4 regions of the Microbispora sp. NPDC004025 genome follow, and region 2 is predicted to be linked to each of the others. Evidence: riboswitches for the same ligand, from Rfam matches in the RefSeq annotation. Region 2 holds a riboswitch; each other region holds the start of a gene.
What was found. A riboswitch is a leader RNA that binds a small molecule or an ion and turns the genes downstream of it on or off. The one in region 2 is predicted to bind cyclic di-AMP.
Positions count from the first base shown of each region.

Region 1: it holds a riboswitch for cyclic di-AMP, as region 2 does, so the genes downstream of both, ACWEQG_RS04960 (CHAP domain-containing protein) here and ACWEQG_RS37770 (coiled-coil domain-containing protein) in region 2, are expected to answer to the same signal.
Region 3: it holds a riboswitch for cyclic di-AMP, as region 2 does, so the genes downstream of both, ACWEQG_RS26860 (CHAP domain-containing protein) here and ACWEQG_RS37770 (coiled-coil domain-containing protein) in region 2, are expected to answer to the same signal.
Region 4: it holds a riboswitch for cyclic di-AMP, as region 2 does, so the genes downstream of both, ACWEQG_RS23175 (glycoside hydrolase family 25 protein) here and ACWEQG_RS37770 (coiled-coil domain-containing protein) in region 2, are expected to answer to the same signal.

Region 1 covers NZ_JBSGHN010000002.1:114,209-118,411, forward strand. Annotated here, with positions in the region: gene ACWEQG_RS04950 (extracellular catalytic domain type 1 short-chain-length polyhydroxyalkanoate depolymerase) at 1-683, shown strand, start outside; gene ACWEQG_RS04955 (DUF305 domain-containing protein) at 937-1,563, shown strand; gene ACWEQG_RS04960 (CHAP domain-containing protein) at 1,597-2,205, opposite strand; cyclic di-AMP (ydaO/yuaA leader) riboswitch at 2,555-2,697, opposite strand; gene ACWEQG_RS04965 (GNAT family N-acetyltransferase) at 2,922-3,674, opposite strand; gene ACWEQG_RS04970 (SPW repeat protein) at 4,064-4,203, opposite strand, start outside.
Region 2 covers NZ_JBSGHN010000026.1:16,974-21,176, reverse strand. Annotated here, with positions in the region: gene ACWEQG_RS37780 (serine hydrolase domain-containing protein) at 1-292, opposite strand, end outside; gene ACWEQG_RS37775 (hypothetical protein) at 615-1,046, shown strand; gene ACWEQG_RS37770 (coiled-coil domain-containing protein) at 1,112-2,044, opposite strand; cyclic di-AMP (ydaO/yuaA leader) riboswitch at 2,058-2,196, opposite strand; gene galT (galactose-1-phosphate uridylyltransferase) at 2,269-3,327, opposite strand; gene ACWEQG_RS37760 (DeoR/GlpR family DNA-binding transcription regulator) at 3,365-4,168, opposite strand.
Region 3 covers NZ_JBSGHN010000012.1:91,430-95,632, forward strand. Annotated here, with positions in the region: gene ACWEQG_RS26850 (alpha/beta fold hydrolase) at 1-416, shown strand, start outside; gene ACWEQG_RS26855 (MerR family transcriptional regulator) at 439-1,242, shown strand; gene ACWEQG_RS26860 (CHAP domain-containing protein) at 1,324-1,995, opposite strand; cyclic di-AMP (ydaO/yuaA leader) riboswitch at 2,010-2,143, opposite strand; gene ACWEQG_RS26865 (sensor histidine kinase) at 2,326-3,513, opposite strand; gene ACWEQG_RS26870 (response regulator transcription factor) at 3,510-4,163, opposite strand.
Region 4 covers NZ_JBSGHN010000009.1:226,731-230,933, forward strand. Annotated here, with positions in the region: gene ACWEQG_RS23165 (oxygenase MpaB family protein) at 1-551, opposite strand, end outside; gene uppS (polyprenyl diphosphate synthase) at 548-1,264, opposite strand; cyclic di-AMP (ydaO/yuaA leader) riboswitch at 1,583-1,726, shown strand; gene ACWEQG_RS23175 (glycoside hydrolase family 25 protein) at 1,739-2,461, shown strand; gene secD (protein translocase subunit SecD) at 2,536-4,203, opposite strand, start outside.

The sequences.
Region 1 (4,203 bases), on a different contig from region 2:
GCTGCGCGAGCAACCTGACCGAGGCGTCCGGCTGCCAGTACGGCCCGGCGAGCAGGACCCCGCAGCAGTGGGGTGACCTGGTCCGGAACGCCTATCCCGGCTACGCGGGGCCGTATCCCCGGGTGGCCGTCTGGCAGGGCCAGGCGGACTACACGGTCGTCCCCGCCAACGGGAGGCAGCTGCGCGACCAGTGGGCGAACGTGCGGGGCGTCTCCCCCGCCCCCACCGCCACACGGTCGCTCACCGGCGGCGCCACGCTCACCGTGTACGGCGACGACGACGTCCGCCTCTACGAGATCGGCGGCATGGGTCACGGCCTCCCCGTCGATCCCGGCGGCGCCCCCGACCAGTGCGGCGCCACCGCGGCGTACTTCCTCGACACGATCTGCTCGGCCTACCACGACGCCCGGTTCTTCGGCCTGGACGGCGGCGCCCAGCCCAGCCCCAGTCCCAGTCCCAGTCCCAGTGCCAGCCCCAGCCCCTCGCCCGGCGGCACGCCGGCCGGGACGTGCGTACGGGCGAGCAACTACGCCCACACCACGGCGGGACGGGCCTACCAGTCCGGCGGCCACACCTACGCCAAGGGGTCGAACGACGCGATGGGCCTGTGGAACACGTTCACCGTCCACGCGCTCCGGCAGACCGGCCCGGATCACTGGGTGCTCGCCGACGGCCAGTGCTGACCCGCCGCCTTCCGAGGGGACCGCGTGGCCCCCGCGACCGCCAGGAGGCCCGGGAGGCATGATCGGCATCCGGCCGGGCACGTCTCCCGGGGCGGACGGCGGGGGCGTCGCGTCCGGGCACGGCGGAGGTTTCGCGGGCGGCAGGCCCCGCGGCTTCCGGCGTGCCACGGCGGGTCGGGCCGCCACCGCGGGCCGGGCCGTCGCCCCGTTCCGGCCCGGTCGCCGTGTCCGGACGAATACGGAGGTGGTTGCGATGAGCGGACGCGTACTGCCCTCGGCCCTGCTGGCGGCCGCTCTGCTGAGCGGCACGGGCGGGTACGGCACCGCGGCCTTCGCCGGCACGCCGGCCCCGCCCGCCGCACTGGCCGCCGCCCCGGCCGCCACACTGGCCGCCGCCCCGGCCGCCACGACGCCGGCGGCCGGCCACAACGAGCAGGACGTCATGTTCGCCCGGATGATGATCCCGCACCATCGTCAGGCGGTGGAGATGTCGAAGCTGGCCGGCAGCCGGGCGGCCGACGCCCGGGTCAGGCGGCTCGCCGAGCGGATCGAGGCCGCCCAGGCTGCCGAGATCCGCACGATGAGCGGCTGGCTCACCGCCTGGGGCGAGCGGGCGCCCGACGAGAGCGCCGCGCCGGCCCACCACGCCATGCCCGGCATGATGTCCCCCGAGGACATGCGGCGCCTCGAGGGACTGTCCGGGCGGGCCTTCGACCGGGCCTTCCTCACCATGATGATCCGGCACCACGAGGGCGCCGTCAGCATGGCCAGGGACGAACTGCGCGGCGGAGCGTACGAGCCGGCCCGGCGGATGGCGGCGTCCGTCGTCTCCGGCCAGTCGGCCGAGATCACGGAGATGAAGCGCCTCCTCCAGCAGTGACGGCCCGCTCGTCCGGGACGCGGCCGGCGGAGGTCAGCGGGTGCGGCGCCTGCGGTGCCGTCCGACGGAGGGCGCCGCCGCGGCCCTGAACCGGAGCCCGGTCACGGCGGTGGAGACCACCGCGAAGAGCAGACCGGCCGGCAGGACGGCGTCGCCCGGCGACCACACGACGTCGGGAGACTGCCCCTGTTGCGCCGCCATGTTCCTGGTGGTGGGCCCGGCCGGACCCTGGACGCTCGCGTTCACCGCGGCCACGGGCTGGACCGTCACCGTCGCCTTCGGCGTCGGCTTGACCTTGCGCGGCAGGCCGTACCCGACGATCTTGTTCTTGTCGCGCACCTTGCGCTTCAGCCAGACGCCGTCGACGTTGCCCTCGATCGTGTGGACCTTCCCGCCCACGACCTTCTCGACCACGCCGACGTGGTCGATGTCGCGGACGTTCTTGGTTCCCGACCAGTCGAAGAAGACCACCGCGCCCGGCTCGGGCTTGTCGCTCCAGGCGTGCTGCTTCTTGAACCACTTGGCATGCCGCGTGGTCAGCGCGAACTCGCCGACGTGGTCCTGCACCCCGGCCCGGTTCGCCGCCCAGGAGACGAACATGTCGCACCAGGGGGCGGTCTTGAAGTCGGGGTCCTTGGCCACGTTGTCGGCGTACCACTCGCCGAACTTCGTATGTTTTCCCGCTCGTTCGCGGTAGCCCAGTTCCGGGCGGACGGCGTCGAGCAGTTGCCGAGCTATGGGATCGCTGGAAATCGGAGGCTCCTCATGGCGCGCTTTAAGACATGACGAACCGGCCCACCGGGCGTGACGGCACGACGGCATGGCCGTACGAGGGCACGGCCCTCCGGCGGGGCGGAATCAGAAACGGGAGATGTGGCAGCCCGTCACGGGCGCGCCATCACCCCGGAAGCCTGGAGACGTTCCAGGGCGGGCAAGCGGTCCGTCGATGCGACGCGGACCGGATCGGCAGGTGGAGCCGACACTCCACGCGCTCTCCTCTCCTTGGCCGCCTACCGGGTTAGCTGACGGGTTCGGGCCAGGAGTAGCCCTACCGGATGGTCCGGATTCACCCCGAGAGACATGGGTCCCCGGTTCCCGGGATGGATGACGTCCGGGATTCGGCGGTCGCCGGTCGTCCTCGGGTTGAGGACCGCACACCGGCGCGACACGGGAAGCATAGTAGATAACAAGTAAGACACGGTCCAAAAACCGGCAAATGACCCGATTCGGGCCGCCGCCGCGCGACACTTCCGCTGGTCCTCGCGGTCGCGGCCCGTCCTCGGTGAGATACGCCACACAGCCGTACGGCACCCGCCGCCGGCCGGACGATCCCTGGCCGGCGACCGGTCCCGGACGGGTCACTCCGCGAGCGACATGTACAGGCGGGTGCCCGACGGCCGGTAGCCGACGCGTTCGTAGACGCGCCGCGACCCCTCGCCGCCGTACTCGAGCCACACCGACCGCGCGCCACGGGTGAACATCTCGGCGGTCAGCGCGGCGGTGACCGCGGCGGCGACGCCCCGGCCGCGGAAGGCCGGGCGCGTGCCGACACCGGCGAGTTCCGACGTGCCGACGGCGGGGGCGGAGCAGGTGGCCGCGCCGGCGCACCCGCCGTCCCGCGCCCGGACGAACCGCACCGCCCCGCCGCTCTCCTGCAGGCGGCGCAGCCGGGCCGCGCCCTCCGGTGAGGCGGCGAACTCGGCGCCGAACGCCTCGGACAGAGCGGCGTCGATCGACAGGTAGTCCTGGTCCGCGACCGGCGTCTCCACCAGGGGACCGCCGTCCCTTCGCGGCGTCAGCGTGTCCGGGGTGCAGACGAGGTAGTCGTGCACCGCCTCCACGCCGAAGCCCGCCCGGGCGAGCGCCGGCTCCACGCCGGGCGCGGCGTCCGGCGCGAACTCGAGCCGGGGCTTGAGCCCGCGATCGCGGAACGCCCCGACCAGCGCCGCGACGTCCCGCGCGGACGGCCGGGCTCCGGGCAGGGGGGTTGCGTAGTTGACGTGCGGGCTGCGGGTGTCGGGATCGATCCCGACGACGAAGCCGCCGGTCTCGACGACCTCGGGGCGGCGGCGAAGGTTGGCCACGGCAAAGCTCTGGACATCGATGTCCACGGTGATTGAACCTCACGTCGATGACGAAGTGGAGCGCGCTCCCGCCACGTCGAGCGGGCGATGAGCCGCGCGGGGGGCCGTCCCCATCGGGGGACGCGGACGGTGCGCGGAGCACCGCGGCGTCGGGCCGCCGTGAAACGGTGACGGCACTGCCCGCGCCGGTGCCGCCGGGTGGCGGACCGCTCAGTGCCGACGGCGGCCGCTGCGGGTCGCCGAAGCCATGGCCTCAGTCCTTCGTCTGTACGCGTGCTGTGAAGCGGTCGCACTCTCCCACGCGTCCGCGCACGGCCGCAACCGCTTATCCCCCGCCCCTTTCGCGCGGCCGGCCAGGACGCGTACGCGGGCCCGACGACGTCAGGGACGGGTACGCGGCCTGGCCTCGTTCGCGGCTACCACTGGCCGCCCGGTGCGCCGACTCCCCGTCGCCGGCCGCCGCGCTCGTGCTGCCGGTAGTTGGCCGCGAACGCCAGCGCGCCGAGGCCGAACAGGAAGATGATCGCCCCGGTGACCACGTTGTCCCAGATGGTCG
Region 2 (4,203 bases):
GCCAGTAGCCGGCGACGGGTGCGTCCAGGTCCAGTTCGCCCCGCTCGGCCAGCAGGTGCGCGCAGGCGGCGGTGACGCCCTTGGTGGTGGAGAACACGACCGCCAGGGTGTCGCGGTCCCAGGGGCGGCCCGTCCCGGGGTCGGCGATCCCGCCCCACAGGTCGACGACCTTCCGGCCGTGCAGGTAGACGGCGACCGCGGCCCCGACCTCCTGCCCGCCGGACAGGTTCGCCGCGAACGCCTCACGTACTGCTTCGAATCCAGGTGCGGTCTCGCCGCCGATTCCGGGCATGCGTCATCGCCTTCCGAACGATCGGGGTGTGTGGGCAGGAGCCGACGAGGCGGGCACGGTGATGCGGTGCCGTCTCTCGCAGAGACGAAGTTAGTCCATCGATGAAACCTCGTCAACGGCGAAGACGACGTTCTCTTCCGGATCGCGGGTGCTCGCAGAGCACAAGCAGGCCGTTCATCGACTGTGGAGGCCGAACCTGACCGCCTTGACTCAGAGATGAACGGTTCATTGCTCAGGCTTGTGCATATGTGGCAGATGTGATCAAAATCAATTCACCCTTCAACTACTTGGGTGAAGGGTCACCGCACGGATGAGGAGAGGCATGAAGCGCACCATCTCCGTTCTCGCCGTCGCCGGCGGCGTTCTCGGCGCCACGCTCACCGGCGTCGGCCCCGCGTCCGCGGACACATCCGCAGTGGACTGCTCCACGGGCGGGTACACCTATGTCGTCAACAAATACGTCCCCACCAACGTCGAGGCGCCGGCGGTGGACAATCGCCTCTACAACATCGCCGGTTCGACGGCGTACACGCACGAGGTCTGCCTCGACATCCCCGACACCGAGACGTTCACGATCGAGGTCCGGATCGGGCCCACCGGGTCACAGCGAGTGATCGTGGACGACCGGCCTGGGGACAAGATCTTCCGCTTCTCGCCCGGCGCCAACACCTTCTGGCAGGTCTACGGCACGCTGACCGGGCCCGGCAGCACCTACCTCTACTACACCTGGCACGAGAAGCAGATCCCCGCCTGACCCGGAACGGCCCGGCCGCCTCGCTCGCCGAGGTGGCCGGCCTCCCCCGCGAACGCCCAGACAGGTCAGTACATCGAGATGTGGACGTGGTCGTAGTGGTTGGCGGTGACTCCGCCGCGATCGGACATGGTCCGCCAGCCCGGATGGCCGAGGTTGTAGATGCGCTGCTGCCAGATCACGTACATCACGCCCAGCTTCGGCCCGTTCTTGATGGCCCAGGCGGCCAGGCTGTCGCCGAGCGCCTTCATCTCGGGGGAGGGCATGGCGCCGCCCGAGCTCATCATGAAGTCGCAGGCGCGGCCGAGGGGGTGCTCGCCGCTGTTCTCCGCGCGGTAGCAGCCCACCGGAAACCGCAGGTTGAAGGCCTTGTCGACCTCGGTGCGCATGAGCCGCATACGGGGGGTGATGTTGTCGGAGCCGGCGGGCAGCTCCGGCGCCCACGAACCGCCGGCCCGTCTGCCCGGGGCGATCGGGATGAGGGCGTCGAGCTTGCCCTTGATCTTGTCGATGAGGTCTTCGGCGTCCTCGCGCTGTGCGGCGACCTCGGCGGCCTGCGTCTTGAGCTGTCCGGTGAGCGTCTCGGCGGCGTCCGCGGCCCGTTGCCGCTCGGCGCGGATCTGGTCGAAGTGCTCGAGCCTGGCGGCCTGCTCCTGTTTGAGCTGGTAGTTCAGCGCGGCGGTGTTCATGTCGGGCAGCGCCATCGAGCTGTCCGTCTGGTAGCGCAGCCCGGCCATCTGCCGTACGGCGTCCCTGGCGACCTCGTAATCGGCCTCCGCCTTGGCCAGCCGGCCGCGCGCGGCCTTCTCCTCGACACGGGCCTTGGCGAGCGCGACTCGTTTGGCGTTGTAGTCGGCGATCAGGCGGTCGATCCTCTTCCGCAGGTCCGACAGCTCCTGCTTGAGCTGCTTCTCCGTGGGCTTGGGGTCGGCGGCGCCCGGGGCGGCCGCGCCGAACACGAGGGCGGCGGAGGCGAGCACACCGACAGCCAGGGGGAACACGCGGGGCAGAGCCCACTCCTCTCCACATGCCGGCCGGGTTAGCTGACGGGTGCGGGCTGGAGGAGCCCGGGCAGGCGGCTGCCTTGACCCCAGATGCGTGGTTGGGTCCCCGGCTCCCGGGCGAGGCGCCCGGGATTAGGCGTACCGGCTGTGACAGCCGGTGCTCCGGGATACTACTGGTAAAGAAACCGCAGGTGCCACCCAAGTCGCAACCGTTACGGTGATCAAGCCGTGACCACTTCACGGAGCATCCGGGCGGCCTCCTCCGGGAGCACGTCGTTGACGAACGCGCCCATCGCCGACTCCGAGCCGGCGAGGTACTTCAGCTTGTTCGGCGCCCGCCGGATCGTGAAGAGCTGGAGGTGAAGGTAGGCCAGGTCGCGCCGGTAGGTGACCGGGGCCTGGTGCCAGGCGGCGACGTACGGCATGACGACGCCGAACAGCCCGTCGAGGCGGCGCAGCACCTCGATGTAGAGCGGCGCGAAGGCGGCCCGTTCCTCGGGCGACAGGGCGGGGATGTCGGGCACCCGGCGGTGCGGGTAGACGTGCACCTCGAACGGGTACCGCGCGGCGGCCGGGACGAAGGCCGTCCAGTGCTCGTTGGCGGCCACCACCCGGGGGCCCTTCCGCTCGGCGGCCAGGACGTCCGCGAACAGGTTGCCGCCCCGGTGACGGGCGGCGGTGTCCAGCATCTGGCGCGTACGCGGCGTGACGTACGGATAGGCGTAGATCTGCCCGTGAGGATGCGGCAGCGTGATGCCGATCTCGGCGCCGCGGTTCTCGAAGCAGAAGACCTGTTCCACGCCGGGCAGCGCGGACAGCTCGGCCGTACGGTCGGCCCACGCCTCGACGACCAGCTCGGCCTGCTCGTCGCTCAGGGAGCTGAACGACGCGTTGTGGTCGGAGGTGAAGCAGACCACCTCACAGCGCCCGATCCCCGGCCGCACCTCGCTCAGGCCGCCCACCTGCTCGTACGCTCCGGTGTTGAAGCTGAACGACGGGAACCGGTTCTCGAACACCGCCACCTCGTACGGCGAGGGGATCTCCGAGCCGGGATGTGCCGGGCAGAGCGGGCACTCCTGGGCGGACGGCAGGTGGGTGCGCGTCTGACGATGCCGGGCGACGGCCACCCACTCGTCCATCAGGGGGTCGTAGCGCAACTCGGAGGCGAGCGGGCGCGGCGGTAGGTCCCTGGGGTCGGTGGCGCTGTGGTCGGCGTCGTCGCGCCGGTCGAAGTAGATGAGCTCGCGGCCGTCGGCGAGATGGGTGATGGTGCGCTTCACGAAGCGGTCTCCAACTATCGGCGTGCGGTGTTCGGCGTCACAGGGCGGTTTCCAGTGCGGATTCCCCGGACGGATCGGCGAGGAGGAGCTCGCCGGCGTGCTCCGACAGCTCGGCGCGCGCCTCATCCGGCAGGCCGACGTCGCTCACGACCACGTCGGCCTCGCCGAGGGCGGCGATCGTGCTGATGCCGATCGTCCCCCACTTGGTGTGGTCGGCCAGGACCACGAGCTGCTGGGCGGCCGCGATGAGAGCGCGGTCGGTCTCCGCCTCCAGCAGGTTGGGCGTGGTGTATCCCGCCCTGACGCTCATGCCGTGCACACCGAGCATGAGCGTGTCGACGTTCAGGGAGCGGACGGCCGCCACGGCCACCGGGCCGACCAGGGCGTCGGAGGGCGTGCGCACGCCTCCCACCAGCACCACGGTCTGGTCGGGCCGCCCCGCCCGGTGGAAGACGTCGGCCACCTGCACGGAGTTGGTGATCACAGTCAGTTCGGGCACGTCCACCAGGTGGTGGGCGAGCGTCCAGGTCGTGGTTCCGGCCGACAGGGCGACCGAACTGCCCGGCCGTACGAGCATGGCCGCCCGGCGGGCGATGGCCTCCTTCTCGGCCTGCTGCCGCACCGACTTGGCCGCGAAGCCCGGCTCCTCCGTCGAGCCGGTGCCGGTGGCGGTCGCCCCGCCGTGCACCTTGACGATCAGGCCGCGTTCCGCGAGGACCTCCAGGTCGCGGCGGATCGTCATGTCCGAGACCCCGAGGTCGCGTACGAGCTGCGCGACGCGCACCCCGCCGGTTCTGCGCACCCTCTCCAGGATCGCCTGCTGCCGTTGCTGGGCCAGCATCCACCACTCCTGTCAACAGATTCAAACAAATTATG
Region 3 (4,203 bases), on a different contig from region 2:
AACCGTTCATCACCGAGGCCGTCCTGCCGGAGTTCCGCGCCATGTGGGAGGATCTGTCGGCGCGGCAGGAGGCCGAGCGGGGCACTGCCCGTCAGGTGTCGCTCACCGCCCGGGAGATTGTCGACCTGAACCTCGAGATCGACGTGATTCGGTCCGAGATCCTCGACCGATACGAAGAGATCGACCGGCCCATCACAATGATCATGTCGACCTCGATGGCCGGCGAGAGCGGCGAAGGGCACGCGCCGCGGTTCAACCGGATCTGGCGTGCAGGCGTCGAGCGGCTTGTCCGAGAGCACCCGCACGTCACCACCACATGGCTCGACGCCGACCATCGGCTGGTCTTCACCCATGCCCCGCGGATCGCCCAGATCATTCGTGGTACGGAAGGCCCACCCGGCCAGGCGACATCGTGAGCGACTCCTGGAGACCGGTCTGATGCTGACCATCGGCGAGCTGGCGTCCTACGCCGGAGTGACGGTGCGCGCGGTGCGTCACTACCACGCCAAGGGACTGCTGCCGGAGCCGGAGCGCGACCCCTCCGGCTACCGCAGATACGACGCCGGCGCCGTGATCGAGCTGATCAGAATCCGGACCCTCGCCGAGGCCGGGGTTCCGCTGGCGCGGGTGCGGGAGCTGCTGCGGGCCGGTGAGGAGGAGTTCGCCGCGGCGGTCGCGGAGATCGACGGGCGCCTGCGAGCGGAGATCCGGGAGCGGCAACGGCATCGCGAGCGGATCGCCCGGCTCGCCTCCGGGGACGGCCTGGCGCTCCCCTCGGAGGTGGTCGAGTATCTCGACCGGCTGCGGGCGCTCGGCGTCGACGAGCGGATCGTCCAGGCCGAGCGTGACGGCTGGATCCCGCTGGCCGCGCACTCACCCGCGCGAGTCGCGGAGTGGATGGCGCGCAAGCGTGAGCAGATCGGTGACCCGCTGCTCGCCGGCTTCTACCTCACCCTGAGTCAGGCTCTCGACCGAGCCGACGACGACCCGCGGCTGGTCGAGCTGGCCGACGAGCTGGCCGCTTACATCACGCGGATGGCCGACGAGCGCGGCGAGGACTATGTCGACGACACCGACATCGAGTCACCGCTCGTCACGCTCATGGACACGCTGGCGTTCGACACCGTGCCGCCGGCGCGTCGGCTGATCGAGCTGCTGAGGCAGCGGGGCTGGACCGGCTGGACCAAGCTCGAGCGCGTGGCCCCCAGGCCGGACGCGCCGCGTGAGCGGCCGACGACGTGAGCGTTCGCGCCGGACGCCCGCGGCGGCGGGAGGTACGGCGAAGCGCGCCGGGATGACCGGCGCGCTTCGGGGCGTCGGCCGTCAGGCGGCGGCGGTCGCTTCGCCCGGGTACATCGGGTAGCCGTACCCGACCACCTGCCAGGTGTTACGGGTGCGGGTCTCGACGGCGCCGTTGCCGGTGTTGCCCTCGATGGTCCGGATGGTGCCGTCGCCGTTGTCCTTGACGACGAAGCCGACGTGCACGACGTCGTCGATGTTCTTGCTGCCGTTCCAGTTGAAGAACACCACCGCGCCCGGCTTGGGCGTCCGGCCCCAGCGGCCGTGGTCGGCGAACCAGTTGGCGTGCTCGACGGTGTAGGCGTCGGAGCCCATGACCGGCCCGATGCCGAGCTGGTGGCCGACCCAGGAGACGAACATGTCACACCAGGGCGCGTTCAGGTAGCCCTTCAGGGTGCCTCCGTCGCGGGCGAGGGTCTCCTGGGCGCGGGGAGTGGTCATGTACCACTGCTGGAACTTCGTCCCGCCGCCGTAGGCGTTCTCACTGATCCCGACCTGGCTCTTGGCCAGGTTCAGCACGTCGGTGGCGCTGACCTTGGGCAGGGTCTTGGCGATCTCGGCCATGGACTGCGCGGCCGCCGGGCCCTTGCCGGTGGCGGGGTTGTCGGCGTGCGCGGCCGGTGCCGCGACAAGCACGGCCGAGGCGAGGGCGGTGCTCGCGAGGGCGGCGCGGACGCAGGTGTTGAGGACGTGCATGGTGGGGCGGACTCCCTTACTTCCATGCCGCCTACCGGGTTAGCTGACGGGTTCGGGCTGGAAGGCGCCCTACGGCAGGCATGCCGATTCACCCCAGGAGAGGTGGGTCCCCGGCTCCGCGCGGACGCGGACTCGGCGGCCGGGCGGCAAGCCGGGATCGGCCGGCCGCGTCGGTCTGAGGAGGGCTTCTTGACCATTGAATGAGCAAGTGCGCCCTGAGCTGCCTAAAAGGTAATAGACCAGGTCAAACCGGTCAAGTTAGAACAACTCGGATTTTACTCTCGAGTAGGGAGAGACCGGGCGACAGTGGGTACGGCACTCCGGATGTGATCAGCTCTGAGCCGCTCCGGGCAGGCGTACGGTCACCGTCAGGCCGCCCGCCGGCCGGGCGTCCGCCTCCGCCGTGCCGCCGTGCGCCACCGCGATGGCCCGGACGATGGACAGGCCCAGCCCCGCCCCCCGGGCGGAGCGGACGCGGTCGCCCCCGAGCCGGCGGAACGGCTCGAACAGGTCGTCCACCTCGTACGGCGGGACCGCAGGCCCGGTGTTCTCCACCGTCACGCTCACCCCGGTCTCGTCCTCCCGCAGCCGGACCCAGACCTCCCCGTCCCGCACGTTGTACTTGATCGCGTTCTCCAGCAGGTTGATAAGGCAGCGCTCCAGCAGGAGCGGATCGCCGTACGCGACCGCCCGGCGCAGGTCCTCGTGGACGACCACCTTCCCGCGGCGCGGCTGCAGGTCGATCTGCTCCATCGCCGTACGGACGACCTGCCGCAGGTCGACCGGCCTGCGGGCGGTGAGTTCCTGCTCCGACTGGGCCAGCATGAGCAGGCCCTCGATGAGCCGTTCGTGCCGGGCGTTGGTGCCGAGCAGCGCCCGGGCCAGCGCCTTGAGGTCCTCCGACGCCGCCGGCTCCTCCAGCGACACCTCCAGCACCGTACGGTTGACCGCGAGCGGGGTGCGCAGCTCGTGGGAGGCGTTGGCGATGAACCGGCGCTGGGCGTCGAACACCCGGTGCAGCCGGTCGAGCATCGCGTCGAAGGTGTCCGCGAGCCGTTTGACCTCGTCCTGGGGGCCGCTCAGGGCGATCCGCTCGTGCAGCGTGCTCTCCGACAGCCGCTGCGCGGTCTCGGTCACCCGCTCCAGCGGGCGCAGCGCGCGGTCGGCGACCAGGTATCCCAGCAGCACCGCGACGGCCCCGACTAGGATCATGACGATCAGCGACGACCCGAGGACGTCGCTCAGCACGCCGGCCGCCCCCTGCTCGACATCGGTACGCACCCGCTGCGCGAGCATGTCGGCGCCGGGCAGCGCGCCGCCCGGAGCGGCGTCGGGGGTGCCCCCGCCGGTCACCTTCGACGCCACCGCCACCACGAACCGCTGGTTGAGCGCCCGAGCCGTCAGCAGGTGGGTGAACCACAGCAGCACCGACCCCGCCACGAAGAACAGCCCGCCGTACAGCAGGGTGAGCCGCATGCGCAGGCCGAGCCTGCCCCAGAAGAACAGGGCACGCGTCACAGCCGGTACCCCCGGCCCGGCACGTTCTCGATCACGGCAGGGGCGCCCAGCTTGCGGCGCAGCGAGGTGATCGTGACGCGCAGCACGCCCGTCCCGGCGTCGGAGTGCTCGTCCCACACGTTCGCCCGCAGCCGCGCCGAGGTGACCAGGTCGCCGCCCGCCCGCATCAGCTCGTGCAGCACGTCGAACTCCCTGCGGCCCAGCGCCACCTGACACCCGTCCCGCACGACCGTACGGCGGGCGGGGTCGAGCCGGATCCCGGCCCGCTCCAGCACGGGCGGCACCGCACGGGACGAGCGCCGGGCCAGCGCCCGGACCCGGGCCACCAGCTCGGCGAACGCGAACGGCTTGACGAGGTAATCGTCGGCGCCCAGGGACAGGCCCCCGACCCGGTCTCTGATCCGCCCGGCCGCGGTCAGCATGAGGATGCGGCTCGCCCCGCCCGCGCCGATCAGCTCCCGGCAGACCTCGTCCCCGTGCACGTCGGGCAGGTCGCGGTCCAGCACGACCACGTCGTAGTCGACGTAGGCGGTCAGTTCCAGCGCCTCCCGCCCGTCGTAGGCCACGTCCACGGCGATCGCGTGCAGCCGCAGCCCCCGGGCGACCGCGTCGGCCAGCTGTTCCTCGTCCTCGACCACGAGCACCCGCATCCCAACCTCCCGCTCGGCTCCGAGACTGACGCACGAGGTG
Region 4 (4,203 bases), on a different contig from region 2:
GTGTTCTCCAGCCGCTCCTCGACGACGGTCGAGTAGTAGCGCCAGAACTCCCGCACCGTGGGCGGAAGCTTGCCGCCGTAGGGGTCCATCAGTGCGAGGAACGCCTGGAACTCGGCGTACAGCCGGTCCAGGGCGGGGCCGTCGAGGGACTCGCCGCTCAGCCGGCCAATGGTGACCGCGGATTCGAACAGCGTCGCCACCACCCAGGCGCGTGCCTCGGGATCGGCGGCGTTGAACGGGCGGTTCTCGGCGTCGGTGCCGGTGATGCGCGCGTGCAGGCGGTTGAGCCGGGCCGCCTCCCGCTGGCGCACCCGGATGTCGGGGTCGACCATCCGCTGCGCGCTGAGCACGGTGTTGCGCAGGCGCCGCCACGGGTGCGCGACGAAGGTCGAGTTGGCGATCAGCGCGGCGCCGATCTGCGGGTGCGCGGCCTCCAGGACGATGGCCCGGGTCGCCACCAGCCCCCAGCGTGTCTGGCGGGTCAACCGGTGGAGCATCGATCCCGGGCCGAGCGGATCGGCGTCGGCTCCGGCGGGTGCGGCGTCGCTCATCGACATTCCTTTCCTGTCAGGGCCGGTTCCTGTACCCCGCCGAACCGGCGGTCGCGCCGCCGGTAGGTCTCCAGGCATTCCCAGAAGTGCCCGGCGCGGAAGTCCGGCCACAGCACCCGGGGGAAGACCCATTCGGCGTAGGCCACCTGCCACAGCATGAAGTTGGATATCCGCTGTTCTCCGGAGGTGCGGATGACCAGGTCCACCTCCGGCATGTCGGGGTGGGGCAGACGGCGGGCGAAGCTTTCCTCGGTGACCTGCTCGGGCGGCACCCCGTCGCGGATCAGCGACCGGGCGGCCTCGACGATGTCGCGGCGGCCGCCGTGGTCGAACGCCACCGTCAACGTCATCCGCCGGTTGTCGCGGGTCAGCGCCGTCAGATCGGCGATGTCACGGGCCAGCGCGGGCGGGATCCGCGGATCGGCGACGCCGAGGAACCGGCAGCGGATCCCGCGTGTGTGCAAAGACAAGGCGTGTTTGCGGATGGCGCGGCGAACCAGCCGGAGCAGGTCGTCGACCTCGGCGGCCGGGCGCCGCCAGTTCTCCGTGGAGAAGGCGTACAGGCTCAACCACCCGACGCCGGCGGTGTGGGCCGCCTCGATGACATCGATCACGGCGGCCTCCGCCGCCCGATGCCCCTCGATGCGGGACAGCGACCGCTGCGCGGCCCACCGCCCGTTCCCGTCCATCACGCACGCCACGTGATGAGGCACGCCTCTCACATCGCCCGCCTCGAGAAGGAGTACATGGTCACTTCCGTCGTTCGCCGCCGTCCCCGGCCCTGGTGCGGGGGGGAGGGAGGAGAGTGATCTCTCCGGAGACGGACTCTTTCACAATCCGTGAGGCGATGAATACTAACCGTCAGTATCGGTGATCCTTACCTCGCCTGTCGCCGCAGGTAAAGACGTGTTTTGTCCCGTTTACACCAATCTGATGGTGTGTGTACCTTTAGGGCACACGGTTTGGGGTAGCGACCGCCCTCCGGCGCCGCATCCCTTGCCGTGTCGTTGCCCGGTCCGCGCGGTCCCGTGACCGTGCGGCCGCCGAATCCGCGATCAGCGGAGCCGGGGACCCACTTCTCTTCGGGGTGAATCGGGAGCAGCCCCAGATGCGCCCGTAGGGCACTTCCTGCCCGAACCCGTCAGCTAACCCGGTAGGCGGCATGGAAGCAAGGAGTCAGCCCCGACATGTCCACCCACCGCCTCTCCCTCGATCGCCGGCCCTCCGGCCGGCGCCTGCGCTCCGCCCTCGCGGCGGCGACCCTCGCGGTCTCGGCCGCCACGGCCGGCGTCACGGCGGCCGTCGCCCTGCCCGGCCCGGCCTACGCCAACCCGCACACGTACGGCCAGGACGTCTCCGGCTACGAGGCCGACCACGACTGGATGAACAGCCGCGCGCAGTTCGGCTTCATCAAGGCGACCGAGGGCACGTCCTGGGTCGACTCGTCCTTCCCCCGGCACTGGCGTGAGCTGGACAAGAAGGGCATCGTCCGCGGCGTCTACCACTACGGTCATCCCAAGAACGACCCCATCGCCGAGGCCGACCACTTCCTCGACGTGGTGAGCTCGCAGCCGGGCAAGCCCGGCGACATCCTGGTGCTCGACCTGGAGACCAGCGACGGCCAGTCGGTCGAGCACGTCAACGAGTGGGCCAAGGCCTGGCTGGAGTACGTGACGGCCAAGACCGGGACGAAGCCGATGTTCTACAGCGGCTGGAACTTCGCCGACAAGTACGGCCGCGGCCTCGGCGACTACCCGCTCTGGGTGGCCCACTACAGCAAGGCTCCGGGCGACATCACGCCGCCCGCCGACTGGAAGGCCTGGGCGATCCACCAGTACACCGACTCGCCCATCGACCAGAACGTCTCCGCGCTGACGCCCGCCCAGTTGCGCGCGCTCGGCCGCCAGTAGCCGCACGACCCAGCCGCACGACCCAGCCGCACGGCCCCCGGGGCGGGACGCCCGCCCCCGGGGGCCGTTCCGGCTCAGACCACCGCGCCGGAGCCGTCGCGCCGCGCGGGCTTGACCCGCGGTGCGGCGGGAGCCGGCGGCGGCTGGCTGGAGCGCCGCTCCAGCGCGATCGCCACCGGCCCGGCCACGAACGACGACGACAGCGTGCCCACGACGATGCCGATCAGCAGGGCGACGGCGAAGTCCCGCAGCGAGTCTCCGCCGAACACCGCCAGAGCCGCCAGGATGAACAGCGCCCCGAGCCCGGTGTTCACCGTGCGGGGTGCGGTCTGCAGGATCGCGGCGTTCACCACCCGGCCGAACGGCTCGCCGCGCCGCATCGGCCACAGCTCGCGCACCCGGTCGAACAGCACGACCTTGTCGTTGACCGAGTAACCGATGATCGTCAGCATCGCGGCCAGGAACACCCCGTCGATCGGCTTGCTCAGCCAGGCGAACGTGCCGACGACGACGGCCGCGTCCACGAACAGCGCCGCCACGGCCGCCGTGCCGAACGTCCACCGGAACCGGAACGCCAGGTAGGCGAGCTGCGCGGCGAGCGCGACGGCGAGCGCGATGAGCGCGTTGCGGCGCAGTTCCTCGCCCAGGCTCGGCCCGATGAGCTCGTCACGCTGCTTGGTGACCTCGCCCACGCTCCGGTCCAGCGCCTCCTCCACGCGGACCACGTCGTCCGCGCTGATCTGCCCGGTGCGCACCGAGATCGCGTCGTCCGACCGTTGCACGACGGCCGAGGGGAACCCGGCGTCCGCCACCGCCTGCCTGGCCGCCGTGACGTCGACCGGCCTGCTCGTGCCGAACTCCACGATCCGGCCGCCGGTGAACTCGACGCCGTAGTTCAGGCCGCGGGTGACCAGCCCCGCCCCGGCGAGCACGAGCAGCCCGGCCGCGACGGCGAGCCACAGCCGCCTGCCCCGCATCAGATCCGGGTCGCGCCGGGTCAGCCAGGTCCTGACCCGGCCGATCGAGCCGATGCCGGACGCCCGGGGGCCGATCCTGCCGATCAGGGCGGTGGCGAGCACCCGGGTGATCAGCATGGCCGAGACCAGCGAGGCCAGCACGCCGATGGCCAGGGTCACGCCGAAGCCCTTCACCGGGCCCGAGGCCAGCCAGAACAGCAACCCGGCGGCGAGCAGGGTGGTGATGTTGGAGTCGGCGATCGCGCTCCAGGCGTTCTTGAAGCCGCGTTCGAGGGCCGCCTTGAGGCCTCGGCGGGGCGCCTCGCCGTACTCCTCCCTGGCCCGTTCGAAGACCAGCACGTTGGCGTCCACCGCCATGCCGATCGCCAGGACGAACCCGGCCAGGCCGGGCAGTGTGAGCGTGGCCCCCATGGCCACGAGCCCGGCGTACGAGATCAGGCCGTAGCAGGCGAGCGCGACCGCGGCCAGCACGCCCACCAGGCGGTAGACGACGCCGATGAACAGCGCGGTCAGGATCACCCCGACGATGCCGGCCTTGGCGCTCGCCGCGATGGCGTCGGCGCCGAGGGTCGGGCCGACCGTGCGCTGCTCGACCAGTTCCAGCGGCACCGGGAGCGAACCGCCCTTGACCAGCACCGCGAGGTTCTGCGCCTCCTGGGCGGTGAAGGACCCGGTGATCTGCGTGGTGCCGCCGGGGATCCCCGCCTCGCAGGCGATCGACTCGTCCACCTGCGGCGAGGAGATGATCTCGTTGTCGAGGACGAT